4 regions of the Mesorhizobium sp. WSM1386 genome follow, and region 1 is predicted to be linked to each of the others. Evidence: predicted binding sites of a transcription regulator. Region 1 holds the regulator's gene; each other region holds the start of a gene.
The links. Region 1 encodes PhoB, which activates phosphate uptake and scavenging genes when phosphate is short. Its sites were predicted from a motif close to TGTCATNNANCTGTCAT; they were not measured.

Region 1 (2,200 bases):
CCATCCTGTTGTCGCATGGCATCGGCATGGGCCTGGTGCTGAAGGGCGAACTGTTCACCGGCACCCACTCCTCGGGCGGCGAGTTCGGCCACATGATCCACCGGCCGGGCGGCGCGCTCTGCCGCTGCGGACGGCGCGGCTGCGTCGAGGCCTATGCCGGCAACTATGCTATCTGGCGCAATGCGAGGCAGCTTGGCGAGGACACCGAACCGGTCGACGTCAGCGACGCCGACATGCGGACGCTGGCGGCCTCGGCGCGCGACAAGGACGGCCCGGAGCGCCAGGCCTATCGCAAGGCCGGCGAGGCGCTCGGCTATGGCCTGGGCAGCCTGTTCGCGCTAATCGATCCCGCCCCCGTCGCCATGGTCGGCGTCAGCGCCGCCGCCTTCGACCTGATCGAGCCGGCCTTGCGCGAGGCGATTGCCCGGACCGCCGGTGGCCAGCACTCGGAATCGATCTCCTTCGACACCGAGCCGAACGAACTGCCGCTGATCCGCGAAGGCTGCGCCATGCGCGCTCTGACCTTCGTCGACCAGGAAATTTTCGCGCCAGGCGCGCAGGCGAGAGGGGGCGCCGCTGGGAAGAACGTGGCGTGAAATCGAAGCCATCGTAACACCCGTGGGTTGGACAAAGCCTCACGACTTCGTCATCCCTGGGCGGAGCAGGAGCGAAGCTCCGTCGCGGAGACCCTGGGATCCATGCCGCGACCTTGGCCACGGAGTGCAGCGGAGCAGAATTCCGCACCGAGGCAACGCTTCGAAGTCGCGGCATGGATCCTCGGGTCTACGCCGCGTCGCTTCGCTCCTTGCTCCGCCCGTGGAGGACGAAGCAATGGACGTTTTCGCGAATCGCCAAGGTAAAGCGATCCGGCTTAAGCACGAAATCCGACTGTCTAACCTTCCGCGCCGAAGAACCTAATCTTCCCGGATCGCGTAGCCCGCCCCACGAATCGTGCGGATCACATCCGGCATGCGGCCATTGTTGACCGCCTTGCGCAGCCGCCCGACATGCACGTCGACGGTGCGCTCGTCGATGTAGATCGTCTCGCCCCAGACATTGTCGAGCAACTGGCTGCGCGAGAACACGCGGCCGGGATGGCGCATCATGAATTCGAGCAGGCGGAACTCGGTCGGTCCGAGCCGGATCTCGCTCTTTTTGCGGTAGACGCGGTGCGATTCGCGGTCGAGCACGATATCGCCGACCTTGAGCACGCTGGACAGCACTTCAGGTTTGGCGCGGCGCAGCAGCGCCTTGACGCGTGCCATGAATTCCGGCGTCGAGAACGGCTTGACCAGATAGTCGTCGGCGCCGGTCGACAGGCCGCGCACGCGGTCGCTCTCCTCGCCCCGCGCGGTCAGCATGATGATCGGCAGCCGCTCGGTCTCGGGCCGCATCCGCAGGCGCCGGCAGAGTTCGATGCCGGACACCGCCGGCACCATCCAGTCGAGCACCAGAAGGTCGGGCACGTTCTCCTGCAGGCGGATCTCCGCCTCGTCGCCGCGCGTCACCACCTCGACCTGGTAGCCTTCCGATTCCAGATTGTAGCGGAGCAGCACCCCTAGCGGCTCCTCATCCTCCACCACCATGATGCGTGGCGCGATCATCGGCTGGTCACCCCTGCTATGCCGCCGGCGCCGACATCGCGGTTTCGTCCTGCTTCGGGCGATTGGCGGGCAGCTGCGTGCCGGTCAGCACATAATACGCATTCTCGGCGATATTGGTCACGTGGTCGCCGATGCGTTCGAGGTTCTTGGCACAGAACAGAAGATGCGTGCAGGCGGTGATGTTGCGCGGATCTTCCATCATGTAGGTCAGCAGTTCTCGGAACACCGAAGTGTATTTGACGTCGATACGCTCGTCGTCGGCGCGCAGCTTGGCCAGTGCGGCGGCATCGCGCGCCGCATATTCCTCGATGACACCTTGAACCTGGATCAGCACCAGCTGCGCCATCGCGTCGATGGAGTGCGACAGGTCGCGCGGCGTGGCGGAGAGCCCGACCGTGCCGACGCGCTTGGCGATGTTCTTGGCAAGGTCGCCGATGCGTTCGAGATCGCCGGCCATGCGGATCGAGCCGACGACGTGGCGCAGATCGTCGGCCATCGGCTGGCGCTTGGCGATCAGCGTGATGGCGCGGTCGTCCAGCTCGCGCTGGCGCGCGTCCATGATCGCGTCATCGGAGACGACGCGTTGGGCGAGCGCA
Region 2 (2,200 bases), 290 kb from region 1:
ATTCTTCGCGGAGCGTCGCGCCAAGCGCGTCATCATCGGCCACGACACCTGGCTCGGCCATGGCTCGACCGTCCTGCCCGGCATAACGGTCGGCGATGGCGCGGCGGTTGGCGCTGGAGCCGTCGTATCGAAAGATGTCGCCCCCTACACGATCGTCGCCGGCGTGCCGGCAAAACCGATCCGCGAGCGCTTCGACCGCCGAACGGCCGAACGCTATCAGGCACTCGCCTGGTGGGATTGGGATCACGCTCGGCTGCGGGCCTCACTCGATGATTTCCGGGAACTGTCTGCCGAAGCCTTCCTGGAGAAATACGAGGGATAGCTCCTCACATCGTCGTCATGGGAACTCGTTCATATCCTTGACACACGACTCGGACACGAGGCCATCTCCCCAAGGAGATCGCAATGCCCGACACAATCAGCCCCTCGCTCGCTGGATTCTTTGCCGGCTCCAACCCGATCCCACCGGCGCATCTCGGCACGCGCTACGACACGTCGGGCAACTTCCTGATCGAGCCCGGCAACACCGTCGTCAGTCATCTGGTCAGCGGCTCGCCGTCGCAGGCCGTGGTGCTCGCGGTGCGCGAGAAGATGATGGCGATGCCTGACGCCGGCCGGCTCACCTTCACGCCGGTCTCCAGCCTGCACATGACGCTGTTCCAGGGCATCATCGAATACCGCCGCCGCTTGCCCTACTGGCCGCAGGACGTTCCGCTGGACACCAGCATCGAGGCCATGACCCACCTCTATCTGGAACGGCTGAGGGATTTCCGGGGGTTCGGTCCGTTCAACATCAGGGTCGTCGAAGTCGTGCCGACCGGCCTCACCGTTGCCGGTGCGACGGACGAGGATGTGCGCATCATGCGTCGATGGCGCGATGCGCTGGCGGTCCCGTTCGGGTACCGGCACCCCGATCACGACGCTTACGTCTTCCACATCACCTTCGCCTATCAGATCCAGCGTCTTGCCGATGACAAGGCGGCCGCGTGGCAGACGCTGTTCGACGATTGCCTGGCGCTTTTCGCGCGCCAGGCGCCGGTCATCGAGATCAAGCCGCCCGCATTCTGCAGCTTCCGCGACATGGAGCATTTCGAGGAATTGCAGGTGCTCGGCTGATCGCGCGGAAACGGGCGCATGACGCAGCGCCTGTGGAGCGTAACAAAACTGACATCAAGGCGACACGGCAGGTTCATGTGGCTGCGTTAGGCGAGAAGCCTGACGATCAACATGGTCCTGACGGGAACCTGCCCATGCCAGCAACCTCAGCCACGCTCGAAATCCGCGGCGTCACCCGACGATTTGGCAAGAACACCGCTGTCAGCGATATCAACATCTCGATCCCACAAGGTCAGATGGTCGGCGTCATCGGCCGTTCCGGCGCCGGCAAATCTACCCTTCTTCGCATGATCAACCGTCTCATCGATCCCAGCCAGGGGTCGATTTTCTTTGACGGCGCCGAAGTCTCCCAGTTGCGCGGCTCGCCGCTGCGGCGCTGGCAGCGCGACTGCGCCATGATCTTCCAGCAGTTCAACCTGGTGCCGCGCCTCGACGTGCTGACCAATGTGCTGCTCGGCAAGCTGAACCACCGTTCGACGATATCGAACCTTTTCGGCATGTTCTCCCGCGCCGAATGCGCCGAGGCCGTCGCCGCGCTCGAACGGCTCGACATCGCCCGCACGGCACTGCAGCCCGCCGGCACGCTATCTGGCGGCCAGCAGCAACGCGTCGCCATCGCCCGCGCCATGATGCAGCAGCCCAGGGTGATCCTTGCCGACGAGCCGATCGCCTCGCTTGACCCGCTCAATGCCAAGGTGGTGATGGATTCGCTGCAGGACATCAATCTGCGCGAAGGCATCACGGTCGTCACCAACCTCCACACCCTGGATACCGCCCGCACCTATTGCAACCGCATCATCGGCATGGCCGCCGGCAAGGTCGTCTTCGATGGCGCGCCGGAAGAGCTCGACCGCGAGGCCGTCCGCCTCGTCTATGGCGCCGACAGCAATGGTGGCGAGATTTCGGAGGCCATCACTTCCACCAGCGTCGCCTTCAAGCGAAAGATCGCCGCATCCGCCGGACCGCTCGAACCTGCATTCCCAGCTTACTGAGTTCAAGAAAGAGCGGCTCGGATCGTCCGCCCGCGTCAAGGGCACCTGTCAAAATCGATAACGCTGCCGGCGCGGGGCCGGAACCTACAGGA
Region 3 (2,200 bases), 360 kb from region 1:
GTGGCGGCACGGCCGGCATCGCCACCACTGTGGCGCAGGCCGCGCCCTTCGCTCACGGCTGCGACGTGCTTCTGGTCGACGCGGCCATGGAAGAGAGCGATGGAAGGCTGCTCAAGCGGTTGCGCCAAAGCGGCTTCTCCGATTGCGAGGCCATCACGCTGATCGCACCGACCGACCGCGGCATGCTGGGCGAATTCCGCGCCAGCGGTTACACGACCTTCCTTGCCCGGCCGGTGCGCGGGGGAACACTTTTGCGTGTCCTCTTGAGCAGCCATGCGCCGGCACTTGCCCACCCGCAGCCGGAAAAGCGTCGCACACCCGCGCTACGTGCCTCGAGTGACCGCCAGCAGGGCCTGTCGGTGCTGATCGCCGAGGACAACGACATCAATGCCATGCTGGCCCGTGCCACGCTGTTGAAGGCTGGGCACCGCGTCCAAGTGGTCGGCAATGGCAAGGCAGCGGTCGAGGCCGTCACCAGCGCCGGGCACAAGCACCGCTTCGACGTGGTACTGATGGACCTGCATATGCCGGTCATGGATGGGCTGGACGCCATTGCCGCGATCCGCCGCCATGAGGAGGAGACATCCGCGCCGCCCGTGCCGATCATGGTGCTGTCAGCCGATAGCCAGGAAAAGACCCGCCATGCCGTGCTTGCCCACGGCGCCAGCGGTTTCGTCACCAAGCCGCTCGATCCCGACGCGCTGGTCAACGCCGTCGAGGGCCAGGTCGCCGCTTGAGCCGGTTTTTCCCGGCACGTGGCTGATCCATTTGCCCAAAAGTGGGCCTTGGTCTCGGAAAAGCGACATGCATGAAAACAAGGCCTGGAGCGCGTTGCCCGAACCCGCGCGGGCGCGCCGCGCCTCGAGTTTCCTCACCTAACGTAGCCGGTTGACCGTTTTCGCCAGCCGACGAAGTATTGCCCGCGACGTCGTATCACGGTACTGTCACAATCCTGTTGCACCTACACCGTATCCCCGTGCCAAGAGGGATGGCTCGAAGGAGAATCACTCGTGCATACAGTTATGCCGGAATGTGACACTCGGCCGAACGCCAGCAGCGCCTTGCTTGCCGGACGTAATGTCGATTCCGTCATAAAGGGCGCAGCACTCGGCCGAATCGGCAATCTCGAAGTGCGGCTGGCTCGCAACGAGGCCGAGATCGCGGCCGCGCAGGAAGTGCGTTACCGGGTGTTTTACGACGAGCTTGGCGCCAGGAAAGATCTGTTCCAGGCGCAGGATCGCCGTGACGCCGACCGGTTCGATCCGCTCTGCGATCATCTGCTTGTCTTCGACAATTCAATTTCCGGCCCCGAGCATCGCCGCATCGTCGGCACCTATCGCCTGCTGCGGCAAGAAATCGCAGCTGCCGCCGGAGGCTTCTATTCCGAAGGCGAATTCGAGCTGACCAAGCTCATCGCCCGTCACCCTGGCCAACGTTTTCTCGAGCTCGGCCGCTCCTGCGTCTTGCCCGAATACCGCTCGAAGCGCACCATCGAGGCGCTCTGGCAAGGCATCTGGGCCTACATCAATCACTACGAAATCGGCGTGATGACCGGCTGCGCTTCCTTCCAGGGCACCGTGCCGGCGGCGCATGCCGAGGCGCTCACCTATCTCTCCCATCATTGCCGTACGAACTCGGCCTGGGACGTGCGCGCGGTGACCGGGCGCTATTGTTCCATGGACCTGATGCCGATCGAGGCGGTCAATGCCAAGGCAGCGATCGCGGCGATGCCGCCTTTGGTCAAAGGCTACCTCCGCGTCGGTGCCCGTATCGGCGACGGCTGCGTCATCGACCGCGAGTTCTCGACGGTCGACGTCTTCGTGGTGATGCCGGTCAAGGAGATCGGTGCCCGCTACGTCAACTACTATGGCGGGGAAGCCCAGCGCTTCGCCGCGTGAGGCAGTAGGCAGTAGGCAAGACGTCACGAGTCACGCTCCTCTGACTACTCACTACTGACTAGTCCCTACTGCCTCTCTTACGGAATATCCTCAGGCCGCCGGCCGGGCCGGCTCTTGTAGGACGGAAATGCCCAGCCGAAACGAAGCGCACCGCCACGCACCGCGAGCGCCACGGCGAAGCCGGCCAAGCCTGAGACAAGCTGCGGCAGTCCGGCGACGTCGCCCAGTGTGAAGATAGCGGCGCCCGCCAGAGCAGCCGTGACGTAGATCTCGGGCTTCAGCAGCACCGATGGCTCACCGGC
Region 4 (2,200 bases), 2.0 Mb from region 1:
TTCTGGCGGCCGGTTTCCGGATCCTTGGGATCGGGCTCGGCGGCACCGGGGCCGGGATTGTCGGAGGAGAAGTTCGGTGTCCCCTTGCGCATCGGCACCAGGGCAGCCGGCGGCTGGGTCGCCGACATCAGGCGGCCTTCGCCGGAGAAACGGTAGATATTGGGGCCATATTCGTCGGAGATGAACATCGAGCCGTCGGGCAGTCGCACGATCGCCTCGTTGTCGAGGGCGAGCTTGCCGTTGGTGGCGGCGGGCAGCATCGGCAAGTCGCCGGCGGCGGCGCGCACGTCCGACAGCGGATCGAGGCCGGTGGCGTCGGCGCCCTTGTCGTCGGTGAGCAGCATGCTGTCGGCGAGCGTCGCCTTGACGCCGGTCTGTTCCTGGCCGGTAGCTGGGGCGGCGCCCGGCGCGACGGGGTTAAACTCGATGCCGATCGTATTGAGGCGCGGGCGATAGTCGGTGGTGCCGGCGACATTGTAGCCGCGGTCCGGCAGCAGCCAGAGCGAGCCCTTGTAGCCGGCAGCGTCATGCGTCCAGCCCGATGTGTCGATCGACATGCCGGAGCCCGAGCCGAAGGTTTCGCCGAACTTGTCGCGCTGGGCGGCCGGGATGCGGCCGACGCCGACGAGGCCCTTGTTGACGGGGCCCTTGTTGACAAGGCCGCCGACGGTCGCGGTGCCGTCGGCGAGCGCCGGCGTCAAGGCTGTGAACAAGGCCAGCGCGACGCCAAGCGACGCGGTTCGGTGCAGGTGTTTCATGGACAATCCTCTTTGTGACGAAGCGTGCCGGAGCGGCCGAAAGCTGAAGGAGGCGTCACCTCGATGATGCCGCGCGCGCCTCCCCGAAAGCGATCTACGTCGTGAACATGATGCTTGCGTGACAGCGGCGGTGCGTGCCCGCCGGCTTGTTCGTGCACCAGCAAAGAAGCGCATTCGTGTGACCGAATCGATGGCGCTTTGCCACGCGGAGTTTCGCCCAGTGCGGCAAGTCGGCAGCCCGGACTAGACACATATGTCCAGTACGTCTATGGTGCCGCCCTCGAACAGGGGAGGGAAGCCTTGAAGTCGCACTACCGCGCAGTCGTCATCGGAGGTGGCGTGGTCGGCGCCTCGGTGCTCTACCATCTGACGCGGTTCGGCTGGTCGGATGTGGCGCTGATCGAGCGCGCCGAACTGACCGCCGGTTCGACTTGGCATGCGGCGGCTGGTTTCCATGCGCTCAACGCCGACCCCAATGTGGCGGCGCTGCAGGACTACACGATCAACCTCTACCGCGAGATCGAAGCCGAATCCGGCCAGGACATCGGCCTGCACATGACCGGCGGCGTCAACGTCGCCAGCGATCCCCAGCGCTGGGAGTGGCTGAAATCGGCCTGGGCGGTGTTCCAGTCGGTCGGCATCGAGACCGCCCGGCTGGTGGGCCCGCAAGAGATCAGAGAACTCTGCCCGATCGTCGACGTCACCGGCGTGCTCGGCGGACTGCACGATTCCAACGAGGGCCATCTCGATCCCTACGGCACCACCCATGCCTATGCTGGCGCGGCGAAGAAGCGCGGCGCCGACATCATCCTGCGCAACCTGGTCGTCGAGCTAAAGTCGCGCGCCGACGGCCACTGGGACGTCGTTACCGAGCAGGGCACCGTCGTCGCCGAGCATGTCGTCAACGCCGGCGGGTTGTGGGCAAAGCAGCTCGGCCGCATGGCCGGCGTCGACCTGCCGGTGACGCCCATGGAGCATCACTATTTCATCACCGAGGACATTCCGGAGATCGCGGCGCTGGACCGGGAAATCGGCATCGCCGTCGATCTCGACGGCTTTTCCTACCTGCGCCAGGAGCGCAAGGGCGTGCTGCTCGGTGTCTACGAGCAGAACCCGAAGCACTGGAACATGGATGGGGCGCCATGGGACTACGGCATCGAGCTCATCCCGGAAGATATAGACCGCATCAGCCCGGAACTCGCCAAGGCGCATGAGCGCTTTCCGTGCCTGGCGACGGCCGGCATCCGCAAATGGGTCAATGGCGCCTTCACTTTCACGCCGGATGGCAATCCGATCGTCGGGCCGGTGCGCGGTCTCAAGAATTATTGGGTCGCCTGCGGCGTCATGGCCGGCTTCAGCCAGGGCGGCGGCGTCGGCAAGTCGCTGGCCGAGTGGATGATTTTCGGCGAGCCGCAGGCCGATATCTTCGGCATGGACATCGC

Region 2: a site for PhoB is predicted at 1,155-1,171, ahead of phnC (phosphonate ABC transporter ATP-binding protein). Genes of this name have one in related genera too.
Region 3: a site for PhoB is predicted at 943-959, ahead of olsB (l-ornithine N(alpha)-acyltransferase). Genes of this name have one in related genera too.
Region 4: a site for PhoB is predicted at 866-882, ahead of AC0NIH_RS16565 (esterase-like activity of phytase family protein). Genes of this name have one in related genera too.

What each region holds. Positions count from the first base shown of each region.
Region 1 is NZ_CM148373.1:1,411,468-1,413,667, reverse strand. It holds gene AC0NIH_RS06925 (ROK family protein) at 1-596, shown strand, start outside; gene phoB (phosphate regulon transcriptional regulator PhoB) at 915-1,604, opposite strand; gene phoU (phosphate signaling complex protein PhoU) at 1,621-2,200, opposite strand, start outside.
Region 2 is NZ_CM148373.1:1,697,850-1,700,049, reverse strand. It holds gene AC0NIH_RS08320 (DapH/DapD/GlmU-related protein) at 1-322, shown strand, start outside; gene AC0NIH_RS08315 (DUF1868 domain-containing protein) at 406-1,116, shown strand; gene phnC (phosphonate ABC transporter ATP-binding protein) at 1,251-2,108, shown strand.
Region 3 is NZ_CM148373.1:1,767,020-1,769,219, reverse strand. It holds gene AC0NIH_RS08640 (hybrid sensor histidine kinase/response regulator) at 1-737, shown strand, start outside; gene olsB (l-ornithine N(alpha)-acyltransferase) at 1,023-1,898, shown strand; gene AC0NIH_RS08630 (trimeric intracellular cation channel family protein) at 1,976-2,200, opposite strand, start outside.
Region 4 is NZ_CM148373.1:3,374,024-3,376,223, forward strand. It holds gene AC0NIH_RS16565 (esterase-like activity of phytase family protein) at 1-758, opposite strand, end outside; gene AC0NIH_RS16570 (GcvT family protein) at 1,059-2,200, shown strand, end outside.